Regions from separate parts of the Pseudoalteromonas sp. 1CM17D genome, predicted to be linked through region 2. Evidence: predicted binding sites of a transcription regulator. Region 2 holds the regulator's gene; each other region holds the start of a gene.
What was found. The regulator sigma-54, encoded in region 2, starts transcription at its own class of promoters, with help from an activator protein. The targets are predictions, from matches to a motif close to GTTGGCACGNNNNTNGNNT.

Region 1 (4,215 bases), on a different contig from region 2:
TTAGGTTTTTGATTTGATTGGTAGCCCCTGCAGGAATCGAACCTGCAACTGCCCCTTAGGAGGGGGCCGTTATATCCATTTAACTAAGAGGCCGCATCGAGCTTACAGCTTACAGCTTACAGCTTACAGCTTACAGCTTACAGCTTACAGCTTACAGCTTACAAAAATTATAACGGCATCTTGTTTTTCATATCAAGCTAAAATTAACTTAATTGCTTGATAAATATATATCTTCTTTGTTTAACACGTACAGCGGTATGAGTTTTCGGCTGCTTGCTACAATATGTTTGCTGTGAACATTTATAACGCGGGTATTTACTGCTACGCCATTTGGGCGGTAAATTAACGTACCTGCTAATACATAGTTAGCCATGCTGCTTTCGCTTAGCTTTTCTATATCGCGAGATAACACGAAGTCGCCTCTATTTGATACATCAATGTTGTCCATGGTTTTAAAATCTACCACGCCGTAGCCAAATTTTTGCAGCTGATGAATAAACGTCTCTGCTAATTGATTACCCAACTGATTACTTTTATTAAGCGATGCGTCTAAATCTACAATGGTGGTAACCGCTATGTTGATGCTGTTGTTATCAGGCGCTTCGGCTTCAAGCGTATCCACTAAATCCAGCGCCATTTGCTCTACATAGTTTGCCAGCGTTTTGTGGTGTTTAAGCGGTGTAAACTGCCTTGCTGTGTCGTACTCACTTTGCTGCTGCACAGATTGGTTGGCATACATAGGCTTTGGTTGGCTACTTTGCGTTACCACGGTGTAGTCTGAGCGTGTGTTTATGCTTTCGTTATGCTCATTATTTTGCGTTATTGAACAGCCAGTTAATGCTAACGTTGCCGTTAGCCCCGCTATAGCAGATAGTTTGTAAAACATGGTCAACCTCACTCGCTGGCTTGTTTAAGCATAATTCCGTCGGTGCGATAGCTACTGTTTAGCGCATCAACCACTGATTGAGGGATAAACCCTTGCGCACTGCCCACTACCGCTTTACTTTTAATGCCCACTATTCGTGCATTTACCAGTACGCCACCTTGGTGGCTCACAAGTGTTCCTGCTAATACGTAATTAAAGTTTTGATCTTGGTTTAGCTCTAGGTAGTCGCGGCTAAATACAAAGTCGCCTGCGGGGGTTACTCGCATATAATCGGTGGTTTTAAAATCGATAACCGGTACTCCAAAACTATGCAGCTCGTGCATAAAGCTTTCGGCTATTTGGTTACCTAACAGGCTTCCATCGCTGTAGTCATCATCTAAAAATACAAAGCTAGAAACGGCAAGTGGCGTTTTGTCGTTTACGTATTGCAGGTTTTCGACCATGTCTTGCATTATACCGCGCACATAATGGTTTATATTTTTGCGTTTTGCAGGGGCACTTTTGGTGTAGTTACTTTGCTTGTTTAAATTAGACTGAAATAACGCTTCATTTGGTGCAGGTGCTTTTACCGCACGTTGCTCTGAAACAAGCTGGGCTGCATTATCTTGCTCAACTTTCTCCGGCTCTGAATGTAGCGAATTTAACATTTGCGAACAGCCAAAGCCTAATGGCAAACATAGGGTAATTAATAGGTTTCTCATGGTGTGCTCCTGATTAATATTCGCTGCGGTACAAAGAGCCGTCACGCTGCTGAATTTTTTCGTTTCCCCACATTACATTTATAGGGATCTCTGTGCTGCCTGCCGACAGTACTTGCTTGTTTTCAATATTAACGAGTCGTGCATTAACTATGTAAGCATGCTGTTGGCGCGTTACAGTGCCGGTGATGACTAAGTCAATATTTTGGCGATTGCGTAATTTACTTAAGTCGCGGCTTAATATGCTGTCTGCGTTTTGCGCTAATATAAGGTTATTGCCAAGGCGGTACTCAACGGTATGATAGCCAAGCTGGGTAAATTGCGTTAATAAGCTTTCTTGAATTTGTAAGCTCAAACCCGAGGCCTGCCCTGCTACTAGCTTAGTATCTAAAGCATCGGCATAAAAAAAGCTACTCACACCAATGCGCGCATTGGCATTTAAAGCGCCATTTACATGGTTAAGCTGCGAGGTTAGATTTGCTACATACTCGTTAACGGTATAGGGTGCCATTGCTGCTTTTGGCGCGTCAGTAGGCACACTCGGCTCTGGGGGCGGAACCAAGTTGCAAGCAGTTAAATTTAACAATACTAAAGGCAATAAAAGGCGCATAGTTGCCGTCCTCTTTAAAACATACCGAGGATAAAGCAATTATTATGCCTAATTAACCTAAACTCTGGATAATAAACCTATCTCTAGCCAGAGATAATAAATTTAAGTATCAAGATAGTTCAATATGCTAGTAAGGCTCTTAACCAGAGTTCAGGTTAATTAACTTTGAGGCGTTTTGACGTAGTAGGTTACAAAGCAAGTATTATTGTTTATTAATGACTTACATGCATCGTTTGCTGCTTCTTTTGTTTTAAACGCACCAAGCTTTAATCTATAAAAGGTGTGCTGGTCAATCTGTACTTGCTCGGTATTTACTTCAAGCTTATTTGAGGCCGATTGAAATTGCTTTATAGCCGCTTCAAGTACCGCTTTATTTTTATATGCCCCCACTTGCACAGCAAACAGCGCATTTGTATTCACAACAGCTAAGTGGTTAGTTGGCTGCGCGTTAAGTTGTTTTAATTTATCTACTGTGCGCTGTAATTCACTTTCTAGCTTTAACAGTCTTTCTAGTTGAGGCTTGGTTTGTTGCCACTGCTGCGCTGACTCTTTGAGTACGGCTAAATCATCTTTTTTAATGAGCACCGCCTGCTTTTGGGCCGTTGCTAGTGCGTGAGCACTGTTTGCTAATGCAAAGCCTAAAAGTAATGTGGCTAAAAAATCCTTGTAGTGCAGCATAAGTATGTTGTTAATTTGGGTAAGAGTGGGCGCTATTTTAACAGCCAATCAACGCTTAGCAAGTCACGTGTGCTAGGGACTATTGCGCTTTTATACCAATTAGCTTAATTAAGTAATCTATTTTGAGGATAGTAAAACGTATTGATAGCTAGGCAAAAAATTGCTATTTAGTTGCTCTAAATGAGAATTTTTTAACGCAGAACGCAACACGATTAGCCCCGTAAAATGATTATTTATTATTGCGGGTTGGTATCACTATTAAAGTTTAATTGGCTTATCGGTGTAGTTACTTACAATGCAGTCGAGCTTATACATTTTAAATACTTCACAGTCGGCTTTGGCATTTTTAAGGTTTTTATAAGAGCCAAGCTTTAAGCGATAAAAGGTTTTATCATTTATTTTTGCAGTTTCTACGTTAGTTAATATTTTATCTCTAAATAGTGGCGCTGCTTTGGTATTTAGCTCTTGCCAGGCTTTGGCTACATCCTGCTTAGAATCAACCGAGGCAACTTGTAATGCAAATACATGTTTAGGGGTATTAAGCTTTATAGTTTGCTTTTGGTTATTGTTAGCAGCTTTGTAAGTTTGCTGACGACGTGGCTTATTACTGGTTGTACGCGAAGGCGTGCGAGTGTAACGGCTGCTGTAGGCAGGGCTTGCATTAGATTGTGCAATAGCTTTAGAGTTTATTATATCTATGTGATTAACCAGGTAAGTAATTTCTTTTTCAAGCTTTAAAATACGCTCTATACCGGCGCGTGCTTGCTGCCATTGCATTGCGGCATCTTTTAATTGCGCAAGCTCTAGTGCAGTTATCGATACGTAATCGGGCGTGGTGTTAGGTATTTCATTATCAACAGCAGGTTTAGCGATAGGCGTAATAGAGCACGCCGTGCCAAACGTAAGCGTAAAAAGGCATACAAAAAAGTGTTTATAGTATTTTTTTAATTTAAGCATGTACCCGTTATCCTGAAAGCAGTGCCTGTGCACTTACATTTCAGTTAAACGTTCTCACAAGAAAGCGTTTAACTTATCTATTAAACAATGAGCAAATTTGCTCCTATACGTTAATTTACCTGCAAAGATAAAATTAACACGACCCTCCATGGGTGTGGCTTTTAATACAACTTTAATGCCAATTAACATAAACCTTTCAATATAAATTACGTTGTGTTTAAAAATAACGCAAGTCAAATTCAGAACATAATTAAGCGTAGCCCATCTTTATTACTCGCGTCGTTAAAATTGAGTAAAGCTATACTCATAGTGGCATTAATAATTTAGCAATAAAAAAGGCGCCTAAACAGGCGCCTTGGTGGGTAATTTAATAAAACCTAAATTAA
Region 2 (4,215 bases):
CAATGCCGATAACATCGAAGTCGACATTAAAGCGCAAACAATGCGCTCTGAGCAGCCAGTGGTTGTCACTGGGCCTAATTTAAAAATTGTCGGTAAAGGCCTTGAAGCCGATTTAAAAACCGAAGTAATAAAACTAATTAACCATACGCGAACAATATATTATGACCAATAAACTCACTAAAATACTTATTATCCCATCGCTAATGCTTGCATTTAGCGCCTCTGCTGCTGAGCCTGCTGCTCAACCGCCAGCAAATCAAATTTCTATTAGTGCAGACCGTCAAGAAGGCCAACTTAAAGAAAACGTAGGTATTTTTGAAAAGAACGTCGAAATTGTGCATGGTAATCGCAAAATTACAGCCGACCGACTTGAAGTACATAAACGTGAAGACTTAGGGGATAACAAACAACTCCTTATTGCCACTGGCAGCCCAGCCTACTTCGAAGAAAAACAAGACGATGGTACCGTAATGAGCGCCAGTGCAAACGAAGTACGTTACGACGTAGCAAAGCGCTTTTTAACGCTTGTTGGCGATGCTGAAGTCGCACAAGCCGGTCAAAAAATTAATGCTAAAAGTATTACCTACGATATGCAGCAGCAGCTTATTAGCGCAGAAAAAGACGAAAACTCCACGGATCGTGTCCACACAATTTTAGTGCCTGTTGAAGCAAAACTTAAAGAAAAAACAGGTAACGAAGGTCAACCATGAGCACCTTAAAAGCAGAACTATTAGCAAAAAGCTATAAAGGCCGCCAAGTTGTAAAAAATGTAGGCCTTGAGGTAGAAGCCGGCAGCATTGTTGGCTTATTGGGCCCTAATGGCGCAGGTAAAACCACCACCTTTTACATGATTGTAGGATTAGTACCTAGCGACAAAGGTAAAATTTCTATTGATGATAACGACATTACGTTATTACCTATGCACAGCCGCGCCCGCTTAGGCATTGGCTATTTGCCGCAAGAGTCATCAATATTTAGAAAGCTGACAGTTTATCAAAACTTAATGGCTATTTTAGAAACGCGTAAAGAGCTCAATAAAGCCGCGCGAGAAGAAACGCTTAACAACTTACTTGATGAATTTAGTATTCAGCATATTCGCGATAGCCAAGGTATGGCGCTTTCTGGTGGTGAACGCCGCCGTGTAGAAATTGCCAGAGCACTGGCAGCAAACCCTAAATTTATTTTATTGGATGAGCCTTTTGCTGGTGTTGATCCGATTTCAGTGTTAGATATAAAGAAAATAATAGAACATCTTAAAAACCGTGGCATTGGCGTATTAATTACCGATCACAATGTAAGAGAAACCCTTGATGTTTGTGAAAAAGCCTACATTGTTTCTCATGGGGAGCTAATTGCATCTGGCACCCCAGAACACGTATTAAATGACAAAACTGTACGCGATGTTTATTTAGGCGAGCAATTTAGGCTGTAACATTTAAGCCACACCTACAAGCATCTGCTAATATTAATTATAACAACATAAAAGGATTGTTAGAGATACATGAGGCAATCATTACAGCTGCGCATGGGCCAGCAACTTACAATGACTCCACAATTGCAACAAGCGATTCGCTTGCTGCAGCTCAGTACATTGGATCTCCAGCAAGAAATACAAGAAGCACTTGATAGCAACCCGCTATTAGAAGTAGAAGAGCAAGATTACACGGAAGAGTCGGCTGGAAAAAATGAACAAAAAGCAGATACGGATGATGTAACCGTAAGCGCATCGGCTGACGATACAACCAGCGAGTACGAGCAAGACAGTGGCGAAGCTTTAAATAAAGACACCGTTAGCGATGATATGGCAATGGATGTAACTTGGGATGAGTACATGAGCGCAGCCCCTGCGGCATCCTCAGGCCCAATGCCAGAAGATGAGTCTATTTATCAAGGTGCCTCTACTGAAACGCTACATGAGTATTTAATGTGGCAGCTTCAGCTTACTCCTTTTAGCCCCACTGATGAAGCCATTGCTATTGCCATTGTAGAAGCTGTAGATGACTCGGGTATTTTAACGCTAAGTTGCGAAGAAATTTTAGAAAGCTTTAACCAAGAAAACGATGACGAAGTTGAAGTTGAACTTGATGAAATAGAAGCCGTTTTAAAGCGTATTCAGTTATTTGACCCTGTAGGTATAGCCGCGCGCAGTTTACAAGAGTGCTTGTGTATTCAGCTAAACCAGTTTGATAAAGACACCCCTTTTATAGAACAAACTAAAATGATCTTAACCGATCACATTGATCTATTAGCGGCACGCGACTATCGTACATTAATGAAAAAGACTAAGCTTAAAGAAGACGAGCTTAAAGAGGTCATGACCCTAATACATACCCTCAACCCAAAACCTGCAGATACCATAGTAAGGGAAGAGTCGGAGTATGTAATACCAGATGTGTCGGTTAAAAAAATAAAAGGCCGCTGGGTGGTAGAGCTAAACCCAGATAGCATGCCAAAAATACGCGTAAATAGTCAGTACGCGGCTATGTCACGTACCGTAAAATCAAGTGGTGATAGCCAATTTATTCGCTCTCACTTACAAGAAGCTAAATGGTTTATAAAAAGCCTTGAAAGCAGAAACGACACGCTGCTCAAAGTAACAAACTGTATTGTAAAACAGCAACAAGCATTTTTTGAACATGGCCCAGAAGCCATGAAGCCAATGGTTTTAAACGATGTTGCTGAAATGGTAGAAATGCATGAATCGACAATTTCGCGTGTTACTACGCAAAAATATATGCATACGCCACGTGGTATTTTTGAGCTTAAGTATTTTTTCTCAAGCCACGTAAGCACTGAAAACGGCGGAGAGTGTTCATCAACCGCAATACGTGCCCTAATTAAAAAGCTAATTGCCGCGGAAAACTCAGCTAAACCATTGAGTGATAGTAAAATTGCGGATATATTGGCAGAGCAAGGAATTAAAGTAGCTAGACGCACAATAGCAAAATACCGTGAATCGCTAGCTATTCCACCGTCAAATCAGAGAAAGAGTTTGATATAAGACGTAAAAAACAAAGAGGAAATGCTTATGCAACTAAACCTAACTGGTCGTCACGTAGAAGTAACTGATTCACTTAGAGACTATGTAAATAATAAATTTGCAAAGCTAGAAAGGCACTCAGATCATATTAGCAATGTGCATGTCATTCTCGATGTAGAAAAACTCAACCAAAAAGCAGAAGCGACTATTCATGTAAGTGGCGCAGATTTATTTGCCTCAACAGAGCACCAAGATATGTATGCCGCTATAGACTCGTTGATTGACAAGCTCGATCGTCAAGTCATAAAACATAAAGAGAAGCTTGCTAGACACTAATATTATGAAATTAAGTACATTAGTATGCCAGGACTGCAGCAAAGCTGCGGTCCTTTTTAGTAGTAAAAAAAGAATTTTAGAGTTTATCAGTGAGCTTGCTCATGAAAAGCTCCCCTACTTACCACAACAAGATATTCTTAATGCGCTGGCAAGTAGAGAAAAGCTAGGCAGTACTGGCATTGGCCGGGGTATCGCCATTCCTCATGGCAGAATGGGTGGCGTAGAAGAGCCGCTGGCTTTAGTACTTGTTAGCGACACGCCTGTTAACTTTGATGCTATTGATAACTGCCCTGTTGATATTTTTGTTGCACTCATCGTACCAGATGGCGATAACCAACAGCACCTAAAGACTCTGGCAACCATAGCTGATAAACTGAGCAACAAAGAATTTTGTAAACAGCTGCGTAGTGCTAAAACCGATGCAGAGCTGTATCAAGTAATTGTTGATCAATCGTAGTAAATACTAAGGGCTATAAATGGAGTTAATTATCATAAGCGGCCGTTCTGGTTCAGGTAAGTCGGTTGCTTTACGCGTGGTTGAAGATTTAGGCTATTATTGCGTAGATAATATTCCGGTCAACTTACTGCCCTCTTTAGTGCGAAGTGTTTCAGATAACTATGACAAAATAGCCGTTAGTATAGATGTTCGTAATATCCCCAAAGAACAAGATGAATTTAACGATATTCTCGAGTACCTTCCTGACTTTGCTAAACCCACACTGTTTTATTTAGATAGTGATGATCAAACACTGATCAAACGTTTTTCAGAAACACGCAGATTACACCCTTTATCCATCGATTCACTGCCGCTTGATTTAGCAATAAAAAAAGAAAAAGAACTGCTTGATGTACTCGTAACACGCGCTGACTTTATGCTAGATACCACCGATTTAAGTGTG
Region 3 (4,215 bases), on a different contig from region 2:
CTGTATCGGCGCCGTCTATAATTTCTACAAAACTGTTTTGGGCTATTTCTTCACGCTGTAAATGCTGAAAGTACGTAATGTTTTTAAGTGAGGCATTAGCACTTAGCTCACGCTTATAAATACTGTGAATTAAATAAGTGGTTGCTTCGTTTTGGTTATCAGGGTCGGTAAGCACGGTGCTACGATCTATTTTTACTTGCCCAGTAGGCGAAACAATTGAACCCGCTGCTGGTACGGTACTGCCATTGGCTTGCACGCCTTGGCCGGTAATATAAAGGCCATCATCAATTAAGGCTTGGGTAGGGCGGTTAATACCGGCGTTATCGGTAAATTCAACTTGGTATAGCTCAAAGTTAATATCCCAACTGCTTTTATCATCCGGCAAAATTCTAAGCGCAGCAAATAAACTGTCGCTTTTAGTGCCTGAGTAATCGTAGTAGCTGCCTTCATCAAGGTGCTCGTAACTTACTCTAAGGCCCACTTTATCTTTTATAATGGGGGCAGTGTAATCTACTTGCGCACTGTATTGATCCCATCGCCCCGCTGAGATCTTAACTTTACCTTTACTTTCATCTGTAGAGGCAGCTTTAGAATGTAGATTTACAAAACCACCGTTACGTTGGCTTGAACCAAATAAAACCGGCGGTGCGCCTTTTACTACATCTATCTGTTCTACAGAATTGAACGATAACGGCACGCCAAAGCCATTATTACCTGCTTGGCGGCGTGTACCATCTTGAAAAAGCTCACCCAGTTGGCCACGAATAGTAGGTAAGCTGGGTGCACCAAAGCCACTTGCAGAGTAAGTGTTTGGGCTCACTGCTAGTACGTCTTGTAGGGTAGTAATATTTAGTTGCTCTATTAACTCGCTTGAAATAGGCGTTACTGAGCGTGCTATGTCTTGCAGTGCAAGGTTGTCGCCGAAGGGGCCGTTAATAGTGGCATCTTTTACAGAAAGCCCTTGAGATTTAATAGTTTGGCCTGCTACTTCAATACGTTCAATTGAGTCGGTATTAGCTGCAGATTGTGCCGCATTAGCATAAAAATTAGGTGTGAGTGAAGCGGCTATAAAAAGTGCCAAATATGAATGTTTCAAAAGGGTTCTCATTTTGGTTAGTGTGAATGTGGCAATAAAGACCTGCAGCTTTGTGAATAACTTTCAGTAAATATTAATTCTTTTTGTTTTTTAGAATGAAACGTTAAAAGTTTAGCACATTGCTCAAAAGCGTTATTCAGTTTTTGGCACTATCTTTTTGTTTTACAAATACTGTAGTTAGTTATTGCCATGATAAGGTCGTAATTTATAAATAGCGGTTTTATACGCAAACAAACGCAAAGCAGGGCACCGAATTTATTAAAAAATTATACATTAAGGTGAAATAAAATATGTGTTGAGCGGTCTTGCTAGTTTCAACATTAAATTATTTAGTTTTAAGGAAATTTTATGACTGGTACGACAGGTACTGACTTTCAAAATCGTTTGCAGTGGTCGCTTTTTTCGCTACGCCTAGGCGTATTTATTGTAATGATTATGTGGACGTTTGATAAGTTTGTTAACCCTGGGCATAGCGCACGAATTTTTGAGCATTTTTATGGTGTTAGCGGCTCTACAGATGTGGTTGCTTATGTACTGGGGGCGTTACAGCTTATTTTAGTGTTGGCTTTTTTAGCGGGTATTAAAAAGCGACTTACGTATGGCGTTATATTTGTAATGCACGGCCTTTCTACGCTTTCATCTTATAATCAGTATATTGATGGCTTTAATAACTTATTGTTTTTTACAGCGTGGCCAATGTGGGCAGCGTGTTTTGCACTTTATGTGTTACGCGAGCAAGACGTTAAATTTACCATTAAGTAGCACTGCAAAAAAAATGGTTATAAGCCATACGGCTTATAACCAATAAGTACACAAGGGAGTGTATGGAAGTCGGTTTAATTAATAACTAATGCATGGCATCGTTGTACTGTTTAGCTAGGCTTTCTTTTTGCCCTTCGGTTAGGGCTTTACCCGCTAATTGAAATACTTCATGTTCTTCTTCGCTTAAATGATGATGCACTAAATGGTGCAATTTTTTAGCAGCAACTAACCATGCCGATGAGCTCATTTCGGTGTCTTCAAGTTGTTCTATTAATTCGTCAATTTCATGGTGCTCAGCAACGCTGTGGCGTGCTTTTTCGTGCGTTAGATCGTCAAACATAAGTGGGTTATAAAAATAACGCTCTTCAAATTTTGCATGATCTTCTAATTCGGTTTTTAGCTCGTCCATTAGCTTGTGGCGCTGCTGCGTATCGCCGTGCGTTTGAATAAGGGCATCTACTAACTCGCGTTGTTTATCGTGGTCGTGACGTAGCGCTTCAAAAATATTCATAACTCTTTCCTTGCTGTAATTGCTTTATAGACTTTTAAAAGCAAGCGCAGTGCCAGATTTTAATATGTTGATATAGTTGACTTTAATGTACTTTTGGCTGGTTTGGATGGCGTTGCTCTGTAACTTTTACACACAAACAGCTGCAATTTTTTCAGATTAAAAGAGGTGATTGCTTTTGACGCTACATAAGCTTACATATTTTTATTGGTTGGGTATTTTATTGAGGTGGTAAAGTAGCGCATTATTTGGGTACAAGCTGTACATACTTGCCTTACCTATATTTTTATAAAACTTTAGATATTAGGATAGTTTAAGGATGAACTTAAAAAGCCCCACTACAGCATTATTACTGTGCGCGTTATTAAGTGCATGTAGTACAGCCGAGCATTCTGAACGACGTGTATGCATACAAGAGGCAGAAATGACTGAGCTAAATGGCGCTAAAACAAGCTCAAAGGTTTACAATGAATGTGTAAGCGCTCAAATAAAAAAGGATGCTAAAGGCGACACTTTTTTTGATGAAGTTGGTGTGTTTTTTATTGATCTACTTGTTTTAATAGCCGACTAAGTAAGCAAACTTACAGCTATAATTTAAAGCACAAGGGTGCGTAAAATAGGATTGAATATGAAAGCGTTTTTAATTGTATTTTCATTGTGTATATTTTTAACTGGCTGTGCGGCAAAGCCTTATGCGGGCTCTGCAAAATGTATGGAGCAAGCTGATATAGCTTATGAAACCAATATACATAAAAATGAGCCGCTAGATAATGAATGCAAAGCTACAAAAGTAAATACGCCTAATAAAGAGTTTGAGAATCATAGTATTGTTGATAGAAGTCTTTTACAGCTAATTGTTAGTTTTTTAAACGGTATATTTAGATAATTAAAATACAATTAAATAAGGTATGTATGCAGGAAGAACTAAAAGCAAAAATTATAGCTGTATGCGATAAAAAAATAGCAGCCAAAGGCGAAAACGTAGGCCTTTCTTTTTACGCTTTTTTCGCAAATAAAAACGACAATCCAGAGCTGCTGATGCAAGCCGCTACGTGGTGGATACACATCCATAAGTTAGATCACTTTGAAAAAGCGATAAAAATAAAACAAATGATTATTGAAGGTGACTAATAACGTATATTTACGCGATTGCTATTTGGTTTCTGCCATTTTCTTTTGCTTTATAAAGTTGTTGGTCTGCACGTTTAATTAGCTCGCTAAGTGAGTCGCTTTTAGCATTACTTATTGCCACGCCAGCACTAAAGGTAACGTGTGTTTTACTTGGCAATGCCTCAATATGACTACAGTACTGCGCTAACTTATTTTCAAGATTTTCAAAAAAGTTGTTTATTTTATCGCGATTTTGCGTTTTTAAAACAAATAGCCACTCTTCGCCGCCATAGCGGCCAAACTTATCGTTAGTACTTAGTGTGTCTTTTGCTGCTTGAGCAAATTTTATAAGTACTAAATCTCCTATATCGTGGCCATATTTGTCGTTAATAGCTTTAAAGTAATCTAAATCAACGATGGCTATTGCTAGGCTCTGCTGGGATAAACACTCATTTGCTTTTTGCAAAATGCCACGTCGGTTTAAGCTGTTAGTTAGGTAGTCGGTTAATGCTATAGCATGGTATTTTTTACGTTGGCGCATTTGGCGGTAAAATAAAAATAGCGACACGATGACTAAAATAAAGGCAATTGAAGCACTTAAGCGCCAAATTATTTTTTGCTGGTGTTCTTCTGTAGCCTGCAGTTTGTTTATGTCTTTTTCGTATTCTAGCTGTAAAATTTTGTCTTCTTTTTCTTTTACTTCAAATTTAACCTGCAAGGTTTTTATATTGGTTTCGCT
Region 4 (4,215 bases), on a different contig from region 2:
AGAACCTTTCAATTGATACCCCAATATACAATGTTGCTAGAGCAATCCCCAAAATTTTTATGGAAAAGCTATTTTGTTGTAACCAATTAAAATCATGGCTTTCATTCGAGCCGTTAATAATCAGTACGAGTGCAACAAATGCTAAGAAGCCAAGCGACCAGCTAATATTGAAATCTTTTTGCTCTGACTTATCTTTTCGTTTCTGATCATCTTTTCTCAACCGTTCAAGAATTTCATAAACGTATGTTTTTAATGTACGAACACTACCATTTGATTTTTCATTTTCGGAAATCTCTTCATAAAGCGCAGCTAGATATTCGTCTTTGTTTGATGGTTTTTTAAATTTAAATTCTAAATCTTTATTTTTGTGCACTTATGGTTCCTTTTGAAGTTCTCTCATACTCAACACCTTCAATGAGCTTTTGGGTTTTAAAAAGCTCATTAGAAAATAGTATTCATCATTCGCTTCCTATTGCTTAGAGCGATCAATATTATAGCATTTACTTGGTGAAGGAATGATTTACCTGAATATTGACTACAATCAGGCAGAAGCAAAATACCTAATCATATAACAACAAACTTTTCTAATTAGAAACGAAACTCCGTAGAAGGAAAAGGTAAGGCAATAATCATATTAAACATATAGAGATGTTTTCCGCTATACTAAAAGTAGCACAGAGGTAGCACAGGGTGATTTCGGTTAGTAGGTATTTACTTGGAAAGCTTTGAAAAGTGGTGGCCCCTCCCAGACTCGAACTGGGGACCTAACGATTATGAGTCGTGTGCTCTAACCAACTGAGCTAAGGGGCCAACTTTGTATAACTACGAGGTAGTTAATTTTTGAAGCGTTTAGCCACTGAGCGACTAAAGCGGGTTGCAGTATAAAAAGTTTTTTAAGGCTTGTCACTAGCAAAAACCTTTATTTTAACAATCAGTAAGCTGACTGCTTAAATAGTAATCTTTTTGCATGCGGATAGGCAGGAAATAACAGAAAAATAAACACAGAAGTATGTAAGCCGCTTTTTTACAATTTTAATAACTATAAAAAAGTGGCCGGCTCACATTGAACACACCACACATTATTTTTTAGCAATAATGTAGATAGCGTGAATTAAACCAGGGAAGTAACCCAGTAAAGTTAGTAAAATATTTAGCCAAAAGTGCATACCTAAACCAACTTGTAAAAATACACCCAGTGGCGGTAATAAAATCGACAGTATTATACGAATGATATCCATGATATAGCTCCTTTAAAAATGACAAGCAAAAAGCCCAGCTAAGCTGGGCTTTTTAGTATAGTGTATTATTCAGCAACAATAGTTAGTTCATCTACTACGTCACGAACATCTTCAGCATTTTTAGCAATTTTTACTGCTAACTGCTTTTCAGCTTCTGTTTCAACAGAACCTTTAAGTTTTACTATACCGTTGTCGGTATCAACGTCGATATCTGTACCGTCAACTTCTGAGTCAAATAAGAAACGTGTAGTAATTACTGTGGTGATTTTAGCGTCAGTTAAGTCGTTATCGTCATCATCCATAGTGTCACGATCTTTGTCGTCCATATCCATGTTTTTCACAACAGTTAGGTTGTTTTCTACATCAGATACGCCATCTAGGCTAATTACAAGTTCTTCAGCTAGCTCTTTATCAAGGTCGCTGTTTACTTTACCTGTAAGTACTACCTTGCCATTTTTTACATCAGTGTTAATGTCAAAGTTGTTTAGATTAGTGTTCATAAGAAGCACTGTTTCTGCCTTACCATCAATCCAAGCATCTTTACTTTCATTTTCCCAAGTGCCCGCTTGAGCACCCATAGCTGTAGTACCTAGAACTAAAGCCGCAATCATAGATTTGTTGAATGTTTTCATAATCTTTCTCCTTTTGATTAAAGACACTCTTATATATGCGAGCTTTAGGCCAACTTTATTAACACTTTAAATTCATGGAGTTAGCTATTTTATTAGGTATAAATAAAAACACCTCCGAGTAAACATTTACAGGCTATTAGGTAAAACTTTCTTAAGTGGTGAAAATAACGATTATATTGCTGTTTTGGTTAATCTATCGTTAATATAATAAATTAAGCGACGCTACTAAAACAATAAATCATTGATATATAAATAGTTAAATTTTGGTACACCACTTGCTATGTACAGTGGTAACTCATATAAAAAGGATTATTCCCATGTCTGTAAAAATTGAAGACCGCCCAATAGAGCAAGTTCGCGAACAAGTGATAGATCAACTTATTTATAACTACAGCCATGGCGTTATTTCAGCTGAAGCCTTTGAAAGGCGCTTAGACAGTGCAATGGAAGCAACCGAAAATACCGCATTACTTAATTTAGTAGAGGATTTAACCCTTACTACAGATACCCAGTACAGTGCTCAAAAGCAAACTCAATTTGCCCCTAACTACAGCGCCCAACAAGCGGATGAAGAAAACTTAACACTGCGAAGTATTTTAGGCTCAAGTGAGCGTAGCGGCCAATGGGTGGTACCTAAAAATATTTACATTCAAAACTATATGGGGTCGATTGTTTTAGATTTTACTGATGCCATTTTTGCCCACCAACATGTTACCGTGCATATAAATTGTATTTTTGGCAGCGAAGAAATTTACGTACCAGAGCATGTTAATGTAGTTTCTAAAATGTTTTGTATATTAGGCAGTTTTGAAAACAAAACGGTGTCGCTTAATAAGCGCCAAGGCCCCACAATTAACCTAGAAGGTAAAACAGTTTTAGGTTCGGTGGAGGTAAAAGTTAAACGCACCATTAAAGAAAAGTTTGTGAGTTTTGCTAATGATTTAAAGGCCCAGCTTGGGGTGAGTAATAAATAATACGGGTAAAAACACAATGGGTAGAAAAGCCATATTATGCGCTTTTCTACACCGTTAGTTACTGCCTATTTTATAAGTCGTTATTACGCTCGCTTGGAATGTCACTCATATACTGCACAAACTCAACCTCGAACCCGGCTGGGTCTAAGTAATATACGTTTTTTCTAAATGGGTTTTCTGCGCCCTCTTTATCAATGCTAAATCCGGCGTGTTTTAAGCGCTGTGTAACAGCGTCTAGGTTGTTTGTAACGTAGGCGAAGTGAGCCAGCCCGACTTGATGCCCTGCCAAATCTCTGTTTTTATGCTCGCCATTATCGCTTATAGCAATGTAATGGTTATCGTCGCCAAAATGTACCCAGCGCTTAGGTTTGCCATACCAGGTGTTATGCCCTTCACTTCTAATTGACCAATAAGGAAAGGCTGCTTGGTAAAATTTAAGCATGGCATTTATATCGTTTACTACTAAATGTACGTGTTCTAATTTCATTATTATTTACCCTAGTTGATTGCTTAAACACAAGATAAAACCTCAAGCTAACTTTAGGTAAAGCACTTTTTTTAGTTTTTAATAATATTGGCGAGTACTGCCCTTTTAAGATTAATTTTTACATCTATACGTTGGCTAGCAGGACGCGAAAGCTTTGCATCATGGCTGTGATTAAGTTGCCCTTCGGTTGAACAAATTTCAATCCATACACGCCAACATGTCTTAGATACGAATAAATTTACATGCATTTCAAGGCCGTACAAAAAACGCACAAAAGTATTTAGGGTTTATTGTTTACTTTATGGCAAAAGTCGCTAAAATACGCCGGCTTAAATATATAAACGTTCTTTTACAACCCAAAGGTAATACCATGCATCCAATGTTAAACATTGCGGTTCGCGCTGCGCGCAACGCAGGCAAAATTTTACTTCGCGCAAGTGAAGATTTATCAAAAGTTGAAATTCAACAAAAAGGCACTAACGACTTAGTGACTAACATTGATAAAGAAGCCGAAGCCGTAATTCGTGATACAATTTTAAAATCTTACCCTGATCACTGCATTGTTGGTGAAGAACTAGGTGAGCACAAAGGCAAAGATGCAGATTACCAATGGATTGTTGACCCGCTTGATGGCACAACTAACTTCATCAAGGGTATCCCTCATTTCGCGGTTTCTATCGCACTTAAAGTAAAAGGTCGTTTAGACCAAGCTGTAATTTACGATCCAGTTCGTGGCGAGCTTTTCACTGCATCTCGTGGTCAAGGCGCACAGCTAAACAGCAAGCGTTTACGCGTTACTAAAACCGTAGAATTAGCTGGTTCAATCTTAGCAACAGGCTTCCCTTTCAAACAAAAACACCACTTAGATGCATACACAGACGCGT

Region 1: the regulator sigma-54 is predicted to act here: its motif matches at 2,228-2,246, upstream of MSC25_RS05235 (FlgO family outer membrane protein).
Region 3: the regulator sigma-54 is predicted to act here: its motif matches at 2,408-2,426, upstream of MSC25_RS11570 (hemerythrin domain-containing protein).
Region 4: the regulator sigma-54 is predicted to act here: its motif matches at 1,906-1,924, upstream of MSC25_RS16425 (BON domain-containing protein).

The regions. Positions count from the first base shown of each region.
Region 1 covers NZ_JALNTP010000002.1:339,739-343,953, reverse strand. The annotation lists tRNA gene MSC25_RS05250 (tRNA-Arg) at 19-93, opposite strand; gene MSC25_RS05245 (FlgO family outer membrane protein) at 209-886, opposite strand; gene MSC25_RS05240 (FlgO family outer membrane protein) at 895-1,587, opposite strand; gene MSC25_RS05235 (FlgO family outer membrane protein) at 1,601-2,194, opposite strand; gene MSC25_RS05230 (SPOR domain-containing protein) at 2,354-2,920, opposite strand; gene MSC25_RS05225 (SPOR domain-containing protein) at 3,131-3,829, opposite strand; gene galU (UTP--glucose-1-phosphate uridylyltransferase GalU) at 4,207-4,215, opposite strand, start outside.
Region 2 covers NZ_JALNTP010000008.1:48,291-52,505, reverse strand. The annotation lists gene lptC (LPS export ABC transporter periplasmic protein LptC) at 1-172, shown strand, start outside; gene lptA (lipopolysaccharide transport periplasmic protein LptA) at 162-710, shown strand; gene lptB (LPS export ABC transporter ATP-binding protein) at 707-1,432, shown strand; gene MSC25_RS14215 (RNA polymerase factor sigma-54) at 1,502-3,001, shown strand; gene hpf (ribosome hibernation promoting factor) at 3,029-3,316, shown strand; gene MSC25_RS14205 (PTS sugar transporter subunit IIA) at 3,321-3,773, shown strand; gene rapZ (RNase adapter RapZ) at 3,793-4,215, shown strand, end outside.
Region 3 covers NZ_JALNTP010000005.1:285,038-289,252, forward strand. The annotation lists gene MSC25_RS11560 (TonB-dependent receptor) at 1-1,096, opposite strand, end outside; gene MSC25_RS11565 (hypothetical protein) at 1,445-1,858, shown strand; gene MSC25_RS11570 (hemerythrin domain-containing protein) at 1,944-2,369, opposite strand; gene MSC25_RS11575 (hypothetical protein) at 2,686-2,937, shown strand; gene MSC25_RS11580 (hypothetical protein) at 2,995-3,252, shown strand; gene MSC25_RS11585 (DUF6500 family protein) at 3,279-3,497, shown strand; gene MSC25_RS11590 (tetratricopeptide repeat-containing diguanylate cyclase) at 3,508-4,215, opposite strand, start outside.
Region 4 covers NZ_JALNTP010000010.1:85,165-89,379, reverse strand. The annotation lists gene MSC25_RS16440 (hypothetical protein) at 1-373, opposite strand, end outside; tRNA gene MSC25_RS16435 (tRNA-Ile) at 734-810, opposite strand; gene MSC25_RS16430 (YqaE/Pmp3 family membrane protein) at 1,080-1,238, opposite strand; gene MSC25_RS16425 (BON domain-containing protein) at 1,304-1,870, opposite strand; gene MSC25_RS16420 (LiaF domain-containing protein) at 2,188-2,844, shown strand; gene MSC25_RS16415 (VOC family protein) at 2,915-3,331, opposite strand; gene MSC25_RS16410 (hypothetical protein) at 3,403-3,579, opposite strand; gene suhB (inositol-1-monophosphatase) at 3,702-4,215, shown strand, end outside.